Regions from separate parts of the Clostridium ljungdahlii DSM 13528 genome, predicted to be linked through region 3. Evidence: riboswitches for the same ligand, from Rfam matches in the RefSeq annotation. Region 3 holds a riboswitch; each other region holds the start of a gene.
The links. Region 3 has a riboswitch for cobalamin ahead of CLJU_RS21330 (Ig-like domain-containing protein). Riboswitches for the same ligand answer to the same signal wherever they lie in the genome.

Region 1 (5,850 bases), 1.8 Mb from region 3:
TTTAGCAATATTATAATCACTTTCTGATTCACTTTGAAGTTTCGAAAAATAAGGCGCCCTTCCCATCAAAACTATATCCTGTACGGAAAAATCCATATCCAAGTTGCTATTTTGGGGAACTACCGCAAGTTTTCTTGCCAGTGCCTTACTTTTTAAATCCAGTATATCCTTATCTTTTATAAAAACTGTGCTCTTATAAGGCTTCAAGGTTTTAGCAATATTTTTTAGTAAAGTAGTTTTACCAGAACCATTAGGCCCTATAATCGAATAAAATTTATTTTTTTTAAAATCTATGTTTATATCATGAAGTATATTAACTTCATCAAAACTGTAATTTAAATTTTTAACTTCAATTGCACACAAATTTGAATTATTCATTATATCACTCTCTTTTTAGATTTTATTAAAAGATAAATAAAGTATGGAGATCCAAATAAAGCAGTTACAGCACCCACAGGTATTTCAGAAGGAGCAGCTACAGTTCTTGCCACTGTATCGCAAATAATCATAAACACAGCTCCAATTATCAATGAGAAAGGCAATAGCACCCTATGGTCAGGTCCAAATACCATACGTACTGCATGGGGAATTATTAGTCCTACAAACCCTATTACACCACTTATAGACACACAAGCTGCAACAATTATCGAGGAAACAGCAAGTACTATTTTTTTTACATTTTCAACTTCTATGCCTAAACTTTTAGCAGTATCATCCCCTGTAAGCATTATATTTAGATCTCTTGAAAATAAAAGTATTATAATTACACCCAAGAATATGAAAGGCATCAGCATCAATATTTGATTATAGGTTGCTGCAGAAACACTTCCCATTGTCCAAAAAACAATTTTTTCAACCTGCTGCCTGTTGAATACCATTATTATAGATATTATTGAAGATAGAAGAAAGCTCACAGAAACACCTGCCAGAAGCAGTGTAGTTGGTGGTATCTTGTTTTTTACCCTGGCTATGTTATAAACCAAAACAGTAGTTGCAATAGATCCTACAAAAGCCATCATAGTAATAGCTGTAGATCCTAAAAGCAAAGTATCCAGCTGCAACATAAATCCAATTGCAGCTCCAAGAGCAGCTCCTGAAGATACTCCAAGTACGTAAGGATCTGCCATTGGATTTTTAAATATTGCCTGAAAGGATGCACCTACTACTGATAATCCCATTCCAACTAATGCTGAAGTTATTATCCTTGGTAAACGTATCTGTAATATTATGAGCATGTGATTTTGTGACATACTTGCTGTAGAAACTAAACCTCCCACAATAGGTATTTTACTTAGTATCACATATAGTGTTTCCTTGAAGGATATATCTGCAGAACCCAGCATAGCTGATATTACTGCCGAAAAAAATAATATTACTATGCAAATGCAAAAAAACAACTTAAAATGTTTTTTTCGGGAAAATTTCATAAGCATATTCCTCTCTTATATATACTTAAAATGCTTCAGGATGAATTATCTTTGCCAGAGCTTCTAACCCATCTGCAAGTCTAGGTCCCTGTCTGCTTATAATATCTTCATCAATTTCGAAAAGTTTATTTTTCTTTACAGCATCCAAATCTTTATAACCCTTTGTAGACTTAATGCCATTTTTGCTATTAAATTTATTGGAACATATAAGTATATCAGGATTTTTTTCAACAAGTTTTTCGAGACTGTAATTCCAACCTGTAACATCAGAAGCAGCATTTTTGCCTCCTGCCATTTCAATCATCTTGCCTACAAAAGTGTCTTTTCCCGCAGTAAAATCGCCGCTTGTACCATAGCTTACTACATAATATACTGTAGGGGTGCTCTTTCCTCTTACCTTTTCCTGTACAACTTTAACTTTTTCTTTCATATTTGAAACTATACTATATGCCTTTTTATTAGCATTCACTATTTTTCCTATATTTTCTATATTATTATAAGTATTTTCAAAGCTTTCATTTTTTGAAATAGTTAAAACCTTTATATTAAGCTGCTGCAGCTTTTTTAAAATGTCCGGTTTAGTTAAATTAGACGCTATTACAACATCAGGTTTAAGTTCAACAATTTTTTCAACACTTGGGTCAGTTATAGTACCCACAGCTGGTATTTTAGAAGCTTGTGTAGGATACGTGCAAAAATCAGTTCTACCTACCAAAATATTTTGTTTGTTTAATGCATAAATTGTTTCTGTAACATTAGGTGATAAGGATACCACCTTTTTAGGCTCACTTTGAATTGTAATTTCCGTATTAGTTGAATCTTTTAATTTTAAAGGATAAGCGGTATTTTTAGTAGATTCACTTTTGCTGCTGCTGTCTGTAGTAGAATTGCTTGTATTAGATGCTCCACATCCCGCCAAAAATACCGTAATCGTAATCATAATTAGTAAAACAAATTTTTTGCTACTCTTAAACATCAATACTTCCCCCATTCATATAATAATGTAAATAAAAAAACCATTATCATACAGACAATAGTTTTCAAGTAAATTAAAATTTACTTCAAAGCCTATCCGCGTAAGCTATCCGTAAATTTTAGGCAGGTCTCCTGGCTCTGATTCATTGTATATTTATACCTTCCCTGTTTCCAAGTGGCAATTCCATAAATATACTCCTCATTACAGTGGCGGGACCGCATAAGCTCTTCACTTATTTCCCTTTTAAACTTAAAAATCAAGTACCTAAAATTCAATATTAAATTATAGAATAAGTATATCATTTCTCCTATTTTATATCAAATTCTACTTTTTATACCCTATGCATTTTCAAAGAAATAGCAGCCAATGTGCTAGCCTATTTTTTATAATAATCTGCATCATATCCAGGTGATACATATTTTCCACGGCCTTCTGCTATCAATATCACCTTTACATTATGTCTCTCAAGCGCGGAAAGTTCCTTGCCATCATTAGTATAATTGGGATTAGGCTTATACCAGGACTTACTTGCAAAATAACTCTTATATGGTTCTGTAGGAAATGTGTAGCCATGCCTTGCAAATATTTCATTTCTAGCAAGTGCCAGCTGCTTTTTACTCATACCTTTCAGGTCATTACTAGTAAGTGCCCTTGTATTGCTGTAAGGTATCACGTATTCTCCTGAATTATTATCTGAATCATTTTCATCATTGTTATTCAAATCAGAAGAAACGTTTTGCTTGGATTCCACATTTGAAACATTTTTGCCGGGACCTTTATTTATAAGTGAGGATATCATCTTAAAGGCAACAACAAATACAATTATAGTTAAAATAGTTATACCTATCATTTTGAAATTAAATGGCCGCTTATCTTTAAGTTGAGTGTCATCTATCTCTCTGGTAAATTCATCTTTATCTTTTCTATCTGTCTTTTTTGTTTCATGAGATGAACTAAAATCAAAAGTATCGCTGTTCTTTAAGCTATCCTCATGCTTTTTATCTTCTTTTTTATAGTCATTATTTTCTTTTCCATAATACTTTGTATCATCATTTTTATCCTCTTCTCTTTCACGTTCCTTTTCCTGTTTTGCACCGCAGTATACACAAAACTTATCATTTTCATCCAGCTCTGTACCACATTCTCTACATTTAGGCATCTACTTGTCACCTCTAATCTTTATTTAAAAATAACTTCTTTAAAAAATACACTAGATTATGTTTATGTTCAACTTGTTCATTTTCCTCCATACACATAGTACTTTCTTTAACTTCTTCATTTTTAGAAGATGGGCATAAAATATTATCATACATATCAATGGTAAATTTTTCTCTAGAGCAAACATTATCTGCCTGAATAAAGAATTCATTTAAAGCCTGCTCATTTTCTATATTATTCATAACAAAGTCTATAAAAATATGATGTCTTTCATCAATTCCTTCAAGATAGAAATTATTATCTGCTATATCAAAAACATATCCTGCTTTTACATCTTGAGTAAGCCTTTTTATGCTTCCTTCAAGTAGAAATTCAATATTTATAGACTCCTTTATTTCAGGCTGCTTCACATAAGTTGTGAAACCAACCTTTCTCCTTACTGCAAAAGGAAGTGCCCTATACAGGTATTTTAGTATTCCTTTTATAACTTTATCCATATTTTCATTATAAGGAACCACAATATATATCTTTTTATTAAAAGCAGCTGCATCAAAACAAGCTTTTACCATATTTATAAACGTATTTTTATCTATAGAAGCAGCTAAAAACAAATCTTCTATAGAGTTAAACACATCACAGACTCTATCAACTTTCACTTCTCTCAAACTTTCTATAGAATTTCCCTTTTCCATATCATAATTTTCTACAAATCCTGAGGCATATATTATTTTTTCAGGATTTTCTATGTATAACTTTCTTTCATTCTCAGATATTACATAGCAGTGAGTAAAATACCTGTTTCTTTTTAAGGTATAGTCCTCCCCTGCAAAAACTGATTGCCCTATTATAATTTTTCCATCTCCAGTATTTGCATAAAAAAGTGCCTTTGGATATTTACTTAAATCTTTTTCTCCGGCTAAAAATGCAGGAGCAGTATAAGAGCATAAACTGTGAATAGTGTCTTTTATGAATTCATCCTCAAGTCCACTGCTTTTTGCAATAGTATCATAACCTGGAGTACTGCTAAATATTCCTCTTTTTTCCCTAGTATAATACTGCTGCTCTATCATATCTATTCCCTGCCCCCATCCAAATAATTCATTTTATAAAGCAGCCACAAAAAAGGCTCATCCACTCTAATAGGATTTATACTGCTGCTTCTATCTATTTCAAGATGATTGGAATTAGAACCCAAAGAAGATACTGCAAAATAACCTGCAGTTTTAAAGCAAGCATCCACGGCACCTTTAAATGGGGCATCAGCTTTCAATAAAAACTTTCTAACTTCACCATCAATATTTTCAAATTCATTTAAATTAAAAAATCCCTCATGATTGTAATTTTTAAATATATTACTGTTCTCTCCTATATATTCTTCATCCTTTAAATTCTTAAGCATATCACTTTTAGTAACTACTACTGCCGTAGGTATGTGCGTTTTTTCTTTAGATTCCTTGGATATAAAATTTTCAAACAAATACACTATTATATCCTTCGGTTCCTGATACTTTTCCGTAAAGTCACCTTTTTCCCTATTCACAATACTTAACTTTTTCCTCAAAGTCCTCATTTGAAGTGGATCCACAAGAAATATTATTCCATCTGAATTTTTTATATGTTCTGCATGATTTTCCATATAGGCCTTATCTGTCATACCCTCACCTGGTATATCGTAAAAAATAAGAGTCAAAGGTGGAATTTTATCTTCTTTAAATTTTAAATTTTCTATTAAAGGTTCTACATGCTGTTTGGGAGTAGGATCGAGCATTAAATTTTTTTCAAAAATTCTCTCTTGATTTTCTCTTATCTCATCATTGTAACCAGAGTTTCCTGCAATAAGAGATGCCCCTATTCTTTCACAAGTATACTTTTCAAGCACATAAAGAAGAGTTGTCATATATACAGACTTTCCTACTTGAGAAGCTCCTATAACAGATATAATTTTAGAAGGTCCTCTTCCTGAAGTTATAGGCAAATCATTATGACAGTAAGGACATAATCTTTCATCTGTACTTGCATCGTATTTGTCTTTAATTTCAACTAGTACTTTGTCCACTCTCGTCTTATTTCTTTCAGGAAGTGCTTGAGCCTTAACAACGGGATTCATTGGCCCTAATGTTCCTTTTCCTATCTTTTTATAGTATCTATTAAGAAGCTCATCCTCTACCTTTTCATATTCAGGATCTCCCTTTTCCGAGTGAGAAGCCCTGAATACCACATGATCTGATTTAAATTTTTTAAAGCAAAAAGGACATGTTATCATAAAAGGTCCTCTTTCATAAGTTGCCT
Region 2 (5,850 bases), 1.0 Mb from region 3:
CTACAGCAAGGCATTTAGCAGAAATAGTCGTCCAAATAATAAATGTATTTACTATATTGTATAAAATAACATTTTTTCTTAAAAGCAGCAGTACTGCAAAAGGCACAATAAAACTAACAAATGCAACAAGGAAAACAATTAATCCACCAAATGCTTTTAAGCTCTCCTCTTTTTTGCAAAGCTTTCTTCCCTTTTTATCTAAATAAGATATAAGCTTTCCTATATATATAACGGGATGGGGAAACCAATAGGGATCTCCTATTATCCAATCAATTACAACTGCTATCACAATATCTATTAAATTCATAAATACAAAAGAACTGGACAAATTTAACCCCTCTTTTCTAAATTTAATTACTATCTTTTAATTCCCATAATATTGTATATCTTATCTATATCTAAATTCTTTCGCACTATGCTTGCTAACTTATCCAATTCTCCTTCTCTAAGATTTTCATATGTCTTAGATTTTTTATAACCTAATCCTTTATTTTCTCTTATCTTATTTACAATAAATTCTCTAAAATCAATTCCATCGAAAACTCCATGTATATAAGATCCAATTACATTTCCTGACATATTTATGGCACCATCTTCTGTGTCAACCTTTTCACCATTTTTATCAGTTATATTAAACAATGGTCTTGCATCTTTTCCATATTTGCATATTCCCATATGTATTTCATATCCGTATACATCCAATTTTCTATTAGTTAAAGATTCGCCATCCTTTTTTATTGGAAAGTCAATTTTACTTTTTGCATTTACTCTAGTTGTAACCTTTTCTTTTTCAAATATAGTTTCTATGTCTAAAAGTCCTATACCCTCTACTTTTCCTACATCTGTCTCCACTCCATAAGGATCTTCTATGACTTTACCAAGCATTTGATATCCACCGCATAGTCCTATGACAAGTCCAGTTTTACTATATTCTTTTATTCGATCCTCAAGGCCGCACTGTCTAATTTTAAGTAGATCTTCTATAGTATTTTTACTTCCTGGAATAATGACTAAATCTGGATTTCCAAACTCTTCTACAGATGTTATAAATCTTACGGAAACGTCTTCTTCGCTCTTAAGCGCATCTAAATCTGTAAAATTAGATATATGAGGCAGCTTTATTACGGCTATATCAATAGGTGCTGTAACTCTTTTATTGAATTCTACAGCTCCATCTTCATCCTCAAGTGCCAATCTAAAATGAGGTATGACACCAAGACAAGGTACCTTTACTATATCCTCAAGCATCTTAAGCCCCGGCTCCAGTATATCTTTATCTCCTCTAAATTTATTTATTATAGTACCCTTTACTCTTTTTTTCTCCTCTTCTGTAAAAAGCAGCATTGTTCCTGCAATGGATGCAAATACTCCTCCTTTGTCTATGTCTCCTGCTAAAAGTACTGGTGCATCTACTGATTCTGCCATACCCATATTTACAATGTCTCTATCTCTTAAATTTATTTCTGCAGGACTTCCTGCTCCTTCCATTACTATTATGTCAAATTTCTTCTCCATCTTTTCAAAGTGTTCTTTAAGCATATCCCTAAATTCCAGCTTCATATTATGATATTGCATAGCAGTGCTGTTACCATACACTTTTCCGTTAACTATTATTTGGCATTTCTTATCTGAAGTTGGTTTTAACAATATAGGGTTCATATATGCTTCCGGCTGCAATCCAGCTGCATAAGCCTGAAGTACCTGAGCCCGTCCCATCTCTTTGCCATCTAATGTTATATATGAGTTCAATGACATATTTTGAGATTTAAAAGGACATACTGAATAACCATCTTGTTTAAATATTCTACAAAGGGCTGAAACAATTATACTTTTTCCTACAGAAGAACCAGTTCCCTGAATCATAATTTTTGCCATAACAATTACTCCTCCCAAAACTTCCTAAATATAATAAAAAGTTTAATTTTAATTAATACACACATATCTATATTAAAGCCAAAAGGCAGTAAGCTTTAGAAAGCTAACTGCCTTTAACATAAAAACCTCAGCTTAAGCTGAGGTTAACCACACTAAAAGTTTCTCTCCCTCCGAAAGCATATAATAACAATCAGGCAGGTCTCCTGGCTTATGATTCATATTTACTTTAACCTTCCTCTTTTACGAGTGGTAACTAAAGTTCATCATCACATACAGTAGCGGGGGCTGCTACGGAGTTTAACCGTATTCCCTTTTCACCTATAAAGGCACCTGAATTTTCTATTTAATTTATACTCTAAGTTTATTATAATTAGAGTTTTATGTCAACTTGAAATATCCAATATATTACATAAAGTAAATAAAAATTTCATGGAATTCTAAAGTTTTACAGTTAATAACACTATTTGATATTATATTTCACTAAAAACTCAGTATCCTCCATTACTTTGTTGTAAGCGTCATCCCTTATTATATGGTGATCTTCAGAAAATACAAGAACTCGTTTAAAAAGTCCATTAACATATTCAAAATCATGTGTTGAACATATTATAGTTTTTCCTGCTTTATTTAATTTGATAAAAAGATCATTTAAGAATTTCTTTCCCTTAGGGTCTATTCCACTCATAGGCTCATCTAAAACCAAAACTTCAGGATTTAATGCAAGTACAGCAGCTATAGCCACTCTCTTTTTTTCTCCCCCACTTATGTTATAAGGCTCCCTGTTTTCTAAATCCTTCACATTTAAAAGTTCTAGACAGTCATTTACCCTTTTATTTACTTCATCTTCATCCATTCCCATTTGCCTTGGTCCAAAAGCAATTTCCTCGTATACACTAGAGCAAAAAAGTTGTGCATCGGAGTTTTGGAATACAAATCCTACTTTTTTATGGAACTTCTTTGAGAAGTTACCTTTTTCCAATTCATTTTTACATATTTTCACATCATCAAAATAGTAATTTCCCTTTGTGGGAAATACCACTCCATTTAATAATTTTAAAAAGGTAGATTTACCACTTCCATTTGCACCTATAAGCGCTATGGATTCTCCTTGTTCTATAGTTACATTTATATCTTTTAATACTTCATTATTTTTATATTTAAAAAAAGCATTCTCAATTTTTATCATCTTAATCCCACCCTAGATATGTAAAAATACATAGTTATGATAAGTACATTAACTATTAAATATATTAGATCAAAAAACTTAAATTTAAATTTTTTGTGAGACACATATTCTCCTGTAAATCCCCTACATTCCATAGCACAATACATTTCATCTCCCATTTCTTTTGATTTTAAAAATAAACTGCCAATTATCTTTGAAATAGAAGAATACTTTTTACTATTTCTTCCTATAGATCTAAGCTTTAGTGCATAAAACATGTCCAAAGAAAATTCACCTAATATATAAATGTATTTTAAAGTTATGTCAAATACCAAAATAAATATGTCTGGTATAAAAAACATCTTTAGCGCCTTAGTTATATCATGCCATTTAGTTGTATAAGATAAAACATTTATTGAAATTATAGTACCAGCTACTTTTAGTAAAAGCATTTCACTATTTCTAATGTTCCCCATAAGTATGGAAGGTATGAGCATTATAAATGTAAAAAATGGAATAGAAATGCTTAAAAGCAGTATTTTTTTTATATCTTGAACATCCAAAAAACTTAAAATTAGTAGAAAATAAACATCTACAAGCATTACATAAGTAAAATTTTTAGACAACGATAAAAATAATATATTTAAAATAGTAAAGGAAAGTTTTAACATAGGATTTAAATTATATATAAAGCTATTATTTACTTTATTGTTCCTTTTGATAAGAGATAATAGATGTAATATAGAAAATATACTTTTATCTATAAATTTGTCTTTATCTTCTTTGGGAACGTATTCATCCTTTTTTAAAAGCCAATCCTCCATAAATTACACCCTCAATTCTAATTTTTAATTTTTCTGCTTCCTTGTTAAAAATATATCATACTAACAGTTATTATTCAACTAAATACAAAAACATTATTCTTAGCTTAATCCATAAAAAACATACCATACACCCATTCCTATAGCAGTTCCCCTTGCCTGTTCTTTAATCAAAAAGTCTTTAAGTTCTTCTCTGTGAAGTGCAATTACCTGTATATCTTCCTCTGGCTCCAGCTTTTGTATGGGAATTTGATTTTCCATTAAATCTTCATATATATCAACCCTTGCTAACGTAACCTTATCCGTTAAAAGTGCAGGATTTGAATAAAGCATAGGGCTCATTGACTTTACTTCTCCCTTATATCCAGTTTCCTCCTCCAATTCTCGTAGTGCATTTTCGCCTATATTATCCCCTTCCACAAGACCTGCTGGAAATCCAATAACGTATTTATCTATAGCAGCTCTGTATTGTTTGATAAATATATACTTATTAGATGGTACGAGTTTGCCAACTATTACTACTGTATTTGTAGTATTGGTTCTCTTTATTCTTTCCCACTTTAACTCCTCATTATTTTTTCCTGTATAAGTTATTTCCTGTAATTGAATCCACTTTCCTTTATACAGTGTTTTTTCCGATATTCTTTTCATCAAGTCCATCCTCCTATTTTTTTAGCCTCCTGGCCTATTATCATAATTCCTTTTTTTATATCTTCTTCACTGACTCTTGAAAATCCAAGCCTAAAAGTATCATATCCCTCATCATTTACATAAAATACATCACCAGGAGTAAATATTACTCCTCTCTTGCAGCATCTTTCTAAAAGCTTTCTGGAACTTATATTCCTTAGCTTTATAAATATATGCATTCCCCCCTCACCAAATATCTCTTCACAAGGTATATTCTCTCTTGCACACTTTAAGGTGAATTCATATTTTTCCTTATATACTCTTCGAGCTTTCTTTATGTACTTTTCAAAATTGCCTTGATTTAAGTAATCATAAAAAATTGCCTGATCCAGAGAAGAAGTGTGAATATTCCTAGCCCTTTTGCAACTCTCTAAATAGTTTATAAGTACTTCATCCGCGAGTATCCATCCTATCCTTATTCCAGGAAATAATACCTTTGAAAAGCTTCCTATATATATAATACTATTTCCACTACCGCTAAAAGCAGCTATAGGTGATACATGAGTTCCTGAATACCTAAGCTCTTCATTAAATCCATCTTCAATTATAGGTACACTATAACTTTTAAGTATGTTATATAACTTCACCCTATTTTCAGGAGGCATGACAATACCTGTAGGATTTTGATAGGATGGAATAAAATATGATATCTTAAATTTATTTTTTTTCAGCTCTTCACTAAGATCTTTTAAACATACTCCGTCTTTTTCAACTTTTACTCCAGTTATATTGAGTCCATGTAGTTTCATAATTTTAATTGCAGTATTATGAGTTGGATTTTCACAAAGTATATTATCTCCTCTTTCCGTAAGACAAGATAATATTAAATCAAATCCTTCGGTAAATCCATTTGTTATAAGTATATCCTTTTCCTTTGTACAAACTCCTTTACTTTCCATATATTTAAGTAAATATTGAATAAGGGGCCTATAACCTTTAGCATACCCATAATTCAACACTTTTTCTCCTTCTATAGACATACGATTTAAAAAAGCTTTTTTAAATTCATCTACATTAAAAAGTTTTTCATCAGGAGCTATACTTTTAAAGGATATCATTCCTTTTTCCCATTTTGCTTCATGTTTTATTATATCTAATCTTTCGGAAAGTTTGCCATATTGATTTATTTTGTCTTCCCAATCTATACTCCACTTTTCCTGAAAATCTACTTTTACATCCGATACAAAGGTACCCCTTCCTTTTTTCATGTATACAAATCCTTCATCTTGCAAAAATTCATAAGCATACATTACACTATTTCTGCTTATTTTTAGCATTGAAGCCATCTCTCTTGTGGAA
Region 3 (5,850 bases):
AACTGTTACAACAATAGGAACTTCTTTTAGAAGTTCCCCGTCTAATACACGATAAAGCTAAACTAATTACATAACAGTATAGTTTATTTTCTTCATTTATCCACCACCAGTACCGGCAATATTAATATACCAATATGGTATCTTTTTTGAGTATTTATATTTTTTAACAACACTATATGAATCTGGACCAATGCCTGGGTTTTTACAAAAATATAAAGTTCCATACTGTTGGTCAGGAATTGGTCTTTTACAAACTTCTGTTTCAAATGCTTTAATAAAATACCCTCTAAAAAACAAATCTGTTCTTATAGCTCTTTCAATTGTGGAATGAGTAAAAATATCAACTCCAATATATCCTACCATGATAATAATACATATTAATATTATTTTAATGGATCTACGTTTCAATTTTATCCCTCCTTTCATATTGAAAATTCCTATATCCAATAATAGCATTTTATTTATTTGTAAATAGCTCATTAATTTAATAAAATCAAACAACTCATATCTTTAATTTATGGGTTTTGCCAATATCTCCAGCAAAACCCATCTTAAAAGTCTTTTATTTATTTGACTGGACAGGTATGTCTATAATATCTGAAAGTGGATTCATATTTTCAAGGCTGTCCCATATAAATGCCTTCAATTTATATATTCCCTCTTCTGGAAGTTTCATAATACCTGTTAAAATAGATGAATCTCCATTTTTTATTGTCTGCTTTCCGCATACATAGTTGATGAATTTACCGCCCTCATCATATAGTGCTACTATAAGTGATTCATCCTGGTCTTTACCGGAATTATTTTCTGCCTTTACAGATACTTTTGCATCCTCACCTAATTTAAACGAACTATCCATTGTAAGGTTAGTTATCTGTATTGGTTTTGATGTGTTTGTTACTGTAACTATGCACTGTGCCTTTGCATCTTTATTATCTTCAGACACTGCCGTTATTACTGCTGTTCCTGACTTTACTGCTGTTACCTTCCCGTTCTCATCTACTGATGCTATAGTTTTATCACTGCTTGACCAGTCTACCTTTTTATTCGCTGCATTATCCGGTGCTACAGCTGCTGTAAGCTGCAGTGCATCTCCTTCTGTCACACTTGCACTTGTCTTGTCAAGGCTCACGCCTGTTACACTTACTGTTTGTGATGGTGATACCTTTTTCTCTGCTGCAGTTAACTTGTCCACTGTTTCCTGCTTCATGGATGATTTTTGTGCATCACTTAAGGCATCATACAATTTCTCTGCTGCATCAACTTTGTCTTTATCAGCTGAAGTAAGCTTGTCTGCATCTGGCAGTGCTGCTATGGCGCTATTTACAGGCACTGTGGAATTCTTCACATCTGTACAATCAAATATTGAGTTTCTTCCTTCATATGCCCTTACAAGAGAATCTAACCCTCTGCACATTTGTGTTGGCTCATAAGATGATTTATCAAAAGTTGTAGTACCATCTTTAATATTGTAAAACTCTAATGCACCGTCCAAAATACTATTGCCATTTTTTATATATTTACTGTCAAATATATTACTTTTCGTCATTCCAAGAGTCATATACACCTGGGCATTGGTCCATGGATTATTGTAATCACCTGACATACCTCCCCAAAATGATCCCTTGTAAGTTTGTGCATTTGAAAATTGAGCAAATACTTGATCCATAGCTTTCGTTACATCACTATATCCTTCTTTTCCATAATAACTTGCTATTGGTTGAAAAGTCATAAGCCACATATCAGGAACAGCATTAGAAAGTACCTCAGAACCATCTGCACCTTTATTGCCTAACGCACTTTTTGCCCATTCATGAATTAATGCTTCTTTATCAATTCTATTACCACTGCTTGGTATAGCATAATTATAGGAATTTAATCCAAGCAGAGCATATTGACTAGAAAAAGTTTGGTTCGATGTTGAAAGATAATCCTGGTTTGAAATAATATCTATTAAATCATAAGCTTCTATATCTCTTGGATCATACCCTATGGCAGTAATAGCTAAAACCAGCTTATCCCATTCTGTCATCTTTACATCTCTAGGGGTCACTCCTGCTTCCTTCATTTTCTTTAAACCATCCTGCACACTTTTAAACCAGTCATCATAAAATCCTGCTCTTACACCACTATATCCAGAACGAGCAGAAGAAAATACTTCCCATACATAATCATTCAATTCAACAGAGCCCTCTGTGGCACCATCTTTTCCATCAGTACTTGTTTTATCTCCACTCCAGGTAAATTCTGGTACAGCACTCTGTCCAACTCCTAGCTTACTATAAAGTATATCTTCTGCTTTTTTTGCATTTTCTACCTGCTCCTTTTGTTTATCTTCAGAAACTGTTGTAACTCCATTACCATTAAAATTTGGAGTATTAAATGTAACATTGCCTATTTTAAATTTATATTTCTTATTGTCATCATAGGTAATCTGAAGATGATTTTTTAATACATCTGAAGTTAAATCCACTGTATTTCCATTAACAGGGACATAATTCATTGTTACATTATTTCCTGTAAAACCCGGAAAGTTTATTTTCCCATCTAAAGTTACTTTCACATTATCTGAAGCAATACTGTCTTGATCTGAACAGGTAAGAGAAGTTGTATAATCTGCTGTTAAATCTGCTGTCCCATCTGAATTTACAGTTTTATCCTTTATATTGATATTTACATCTACAGGCATATCTGTAGCAATTGTTATTGGTTCTGGAGGCGTCTGATTCGGCTTCAAGTATGGATAACCATCATTTGTATCTGATTTTATATCCCATACCTTATCAAAATCCCATCCAGCATATGTAGCCTGCTGTTTCATTTCATCTGTAGATTTTGCATTACCACCGTAAGTATCTTTTGTAGCTTTAACAATATCTTTATCATAATAACTGCTTGGAAAGTATGCTTGTTTTTTATTTGCAATTCCTCTTACTCCACATGCTGCCATTTTGCCAGCTGCATAACAATTCTTAATTACTTCTTTGTCATTTGGAGACATTACTGAATAGGCTATTCCAGCTACAAATTGTAATTGGTTTGCATCTGTTTGACCTTCAATTTCAAGTCTACTGTAACAGTTTTCCACAATACAATTATCACAAGTCTCATTCTTTGTTATGCATGTTACAATTCCTCCAATGTAAAAACCTGATCCATCTGCTGGCATATTGCTACTGGTAGTTACAATTCCATCAACACTACATAGACTTATTACTCCTGTACTTTCATTTGCAATAGACCCATAGTAACGTGTTTCTCCAGGACTATCTGATAACCCATTAGCGTTGGATACATTCATATTCATATGTAAATTAGTTATAATTCCATAACTACCTAATTTACAAACAAGTCCTGTTAATGGATCATTATAGTTTTTAATACTGTGACCTTGTCCATTAAAATAGCCTTGAAAAGTTCCTGTAGTAGGAGTTAATTGTGTATCATTCGTAATTGTTATATCAGAATTTAAAACAACTTTTTTATTTCCATAATCTATTCCCTTATTTAGATCTGTTCTGAATTTATTAATATCACCTACTGAATTAATAACATATTCACCATTTCCATCAGTAGTAAGTGATGGACTTGCTTCTTCCGCCAGTACTGGTAAAGAAGAAAAGGTACTAAACATAAAACAAATTATAGCCAAAATACTTAAAAATTTCCCAAGAGTATTTTTCTTTTTTATCATCTAATTTTATCCTCCATTTTTAGCAATCTGATGCTATTTATTTTTAGACTTTACCCTGCACATCACCTCCTTGAAAGGGTAAAATTACAATATGCTTGCCTACTTTTTATAATGCTTAATATAACAAAAGAGACCCCTTTCGAAGGTCTCCATTTACCAATACAAATTCATATTATTTTACTGCATAAAACAAATAAAAAGAACCACAAGGGTTCTCTCATGTCAATATAACCGTTTACTTTTAATTATAAACAGCTTAAATATAGTAACATCTTTCCCTCCGAAAGAATTAACATCATATCAGGCAGGCTTCCTGGCTCAGATTCATCTTACTTCCCTGTCTTCCCGGATATAAAAATCCAGTGACATAATTAGGGTTTCATCCTCTATACAGTAACGGTGGGCTGCAGTGCTTTTTACACTTTTCCTTTTAACTGTCACGTTTGACAGCACCTAATACTAAATATTAAATTTTTATTATCTTTATATTAAGGTTAGTACATAATTTTTCAAAAGTCAACATTATTTTCATTAATATAAAGATATTTCTGGACGAAAGATGATAATGTCTTAGTATACCGCATTTGATTATGTCCCAAATATAGAACTAAATATGAATTTTCATATTTAATACATATTTTAAAAATAGTTAGCATTCTCCATAGTCTTCAGTAAAATATAAAAGTCCCATTTTTCTGACTTTATAATTGCTTATTACATTTCCTGTTGCTTTATCATACAAATCGTAACCAACAATAGTGTAAATCATAGCATTTTCTTTATCAAGAATATTCTTATCCATATTATACTGTCCTTTGTTGACATGTACGGTTACTTTAAATGCTCCCGCTGGATATCCGCTCACAAAAATATATGTTCTAATAGACATCGAAGGGGTTATGTGACTTATAATAAATCCCCCAATAATTATTATAAAAGAAGATAAAATTACAATACCTTTTCTCGAAAGTTTCATTCTTCTCCTCCTTATTACAACTTATAATAAAGTTTATACAGAATATAAAGTTTATTTTCTTCATTTATCCACCGCCCCCAGCATAAATATACCAATAGTCAATCTTTTTTGAATACTTATGTTTCTTAGCAACACTATATGAATCTAAACCAATGCTTGGATTTTTACAAAAATATAAAGTCCCATATTGTTGGTCAGGAATTGGTCTTTTACAAACATCTGTTTCAAATGCTTTAATAAAATACCCTCTAAAAAACAAATCTGTTCTTATAGCTCTTTCAATTGTGGAATGAGTAAAAATATCAACTCCAATATATCCTACCATGATAATAATACATATTAATATTATTTTAATGGATCTACGTTTCAATTTTATCCCTCCTTTCATATTGAAAATTCCTATATCCAATAATAGCATTTTATTTATTTGTAAATAGCTCATTAATTTAATAAAATCAAACAACTCATATCTTTAATTTATGGGTTTTGCCAATATCTCCAGCAAAACCCATCTTAAAAGTTTTTTATTTATTTGACTGGACAGGTATGTCTATAATATCTGAAAGTGGATTCATATTTTCAAGGCTGTCCCATATAAATGCCTTCAATTTATATATTCCCTCTTCTGGAAGTTTCATAATACCTGTTAAAATAGATGAATCTCCATTTTTTATTGTCTGCTTTCCGCATACATAGTTGATGAATTTACCGCCCTCATCATATAGTGCTACTATAAGTGATTCATCCTGGTCTTTACCGGAATTATTTTCTGCCTTTACAGATACTTTTGCATCCTCACCTAATTTAAACGAACTATCCATTGTAAGGTTAGTTATCTGTATTGGTTTTGATGTGTTTGTTACTGTAACTATGCACTGTGCCTTTGCATCTTTATTATCTTCAGACACTGCCGTTATTACTGCTGTTCCTGACTTTACTGCTGTTACCTTCCCGTTCTCATCTACTGATGCTATAGTTTTATCACTGCTTGACCAGTCTACCTTTTTATTCGCTGCATTATCCGGTGCTACAGCTGCTGTAAGCTGCAGTGCATCTCCTTCTGTCACACTTGCACTCGTCTTGTCTAATGTCACTCCCGTTACATTTACCGTTTGTGATGGTGATACCTTTTTCTCTGCTGCAGTTAACTTGTCCACTGTTTCCTGCTTCATGGATGATT

Region 1: linked by a shared signal. The riboswitch ahead of CLJU_RS02855 (ABC transporter substrate-binding protein) and the one ahead of CLJU_RS21330 (Ig-like domain-containing protein) in region 3 are both predicted to bind cobalamin.
Region 2: linked by a shared signal. The riboswitch ahead of CLJU_RS15780 (cobyric acid synthase) and the one ahead of CLJU_RS21330 (Ig-like domain-containing protein) in region 3 are both predicted to bind cobalamin.

Annotation. Positions count from the first base shown of each region.
Region 1 covers NC_014328.1:632,605-638,454, reverse strand. The annotation lists gene CLJU_RS02865 (heme ABC transporter ATP-binding protein) at 1-378, opposite strand, end outside; gene CLJU_RS02860 (FecCD family ABC transporter permease) at 378-1,427, opposite strand; gene CLJU_RS02855 (ABC transporter substrate-binding protein) at 1,453-2,403, opposite strand; cobalamin riboswitch at 2,508-2,686, opposite strand; gene CLJU_RS02850 (YARHG domain-containing protein) at 2,780-3,562, opposite strand; gene CLJU_RS02845 (GAP1-N2 domain-containing protein) at 3,576-4,631, opposite strand; gene CLJU_RS02840 (TRAFAC clade GTPase domain-containing protein) at 4,634-5,850, opposite strand, start outside.
Region 2 covers NC_014328.1:3,501,731-3,507,580, forward strand. The annotation lists gene cbiB (adenosylcobinamide-phosphate synthase CbiB) at 1-307, opposite strand, end outside; gene CLJU_RS15780 (cobyric acid synthase) at 358-1,875, opposite strand; cobalamin riboswitch at 2,052-2,224, opposite strand; gene CLJU_RS15785 (energy-coupling factor ABC transporter ATP-binding protein) at 2,336-3,061, opposite strand; gene CLJU_RS15790 (energy-coupling factor transporter transmembrane component T) at 3,058-3,864, opposite strand; gene CLJU_RS15795 (NUDIX domain-containing protein) at 3,964-4,512, opposite strand; gene pdxR (MocR-like pyridoxine biosynthesis transcription factor PdxR) at 4,512-5,850, opposite strand, start outside.
Region 3 covers NC_014328.1:2,454,800-2,460,649, forward strand. The annotation lists gene CLJU_RS11020 (hypothetical protein) at 97-408, opposite strand; gene CLJU_RS21330 (Ig-like domain-containing protein) at 563-3,694, opposite strand; cobalamin riboswitch at 3,981-4,166, opposite strand; gene CLJU_RS11030 (hypothetical protein) at 4,344-4,670, opposite strand; gene CLJU_RS11035 (hypothetical protein) at 4,735-5,040, opposite strand; gene CLJU_RS21335 (Ig-like domain-containing protein) at 5,195-5,850, opposite strand, start outside.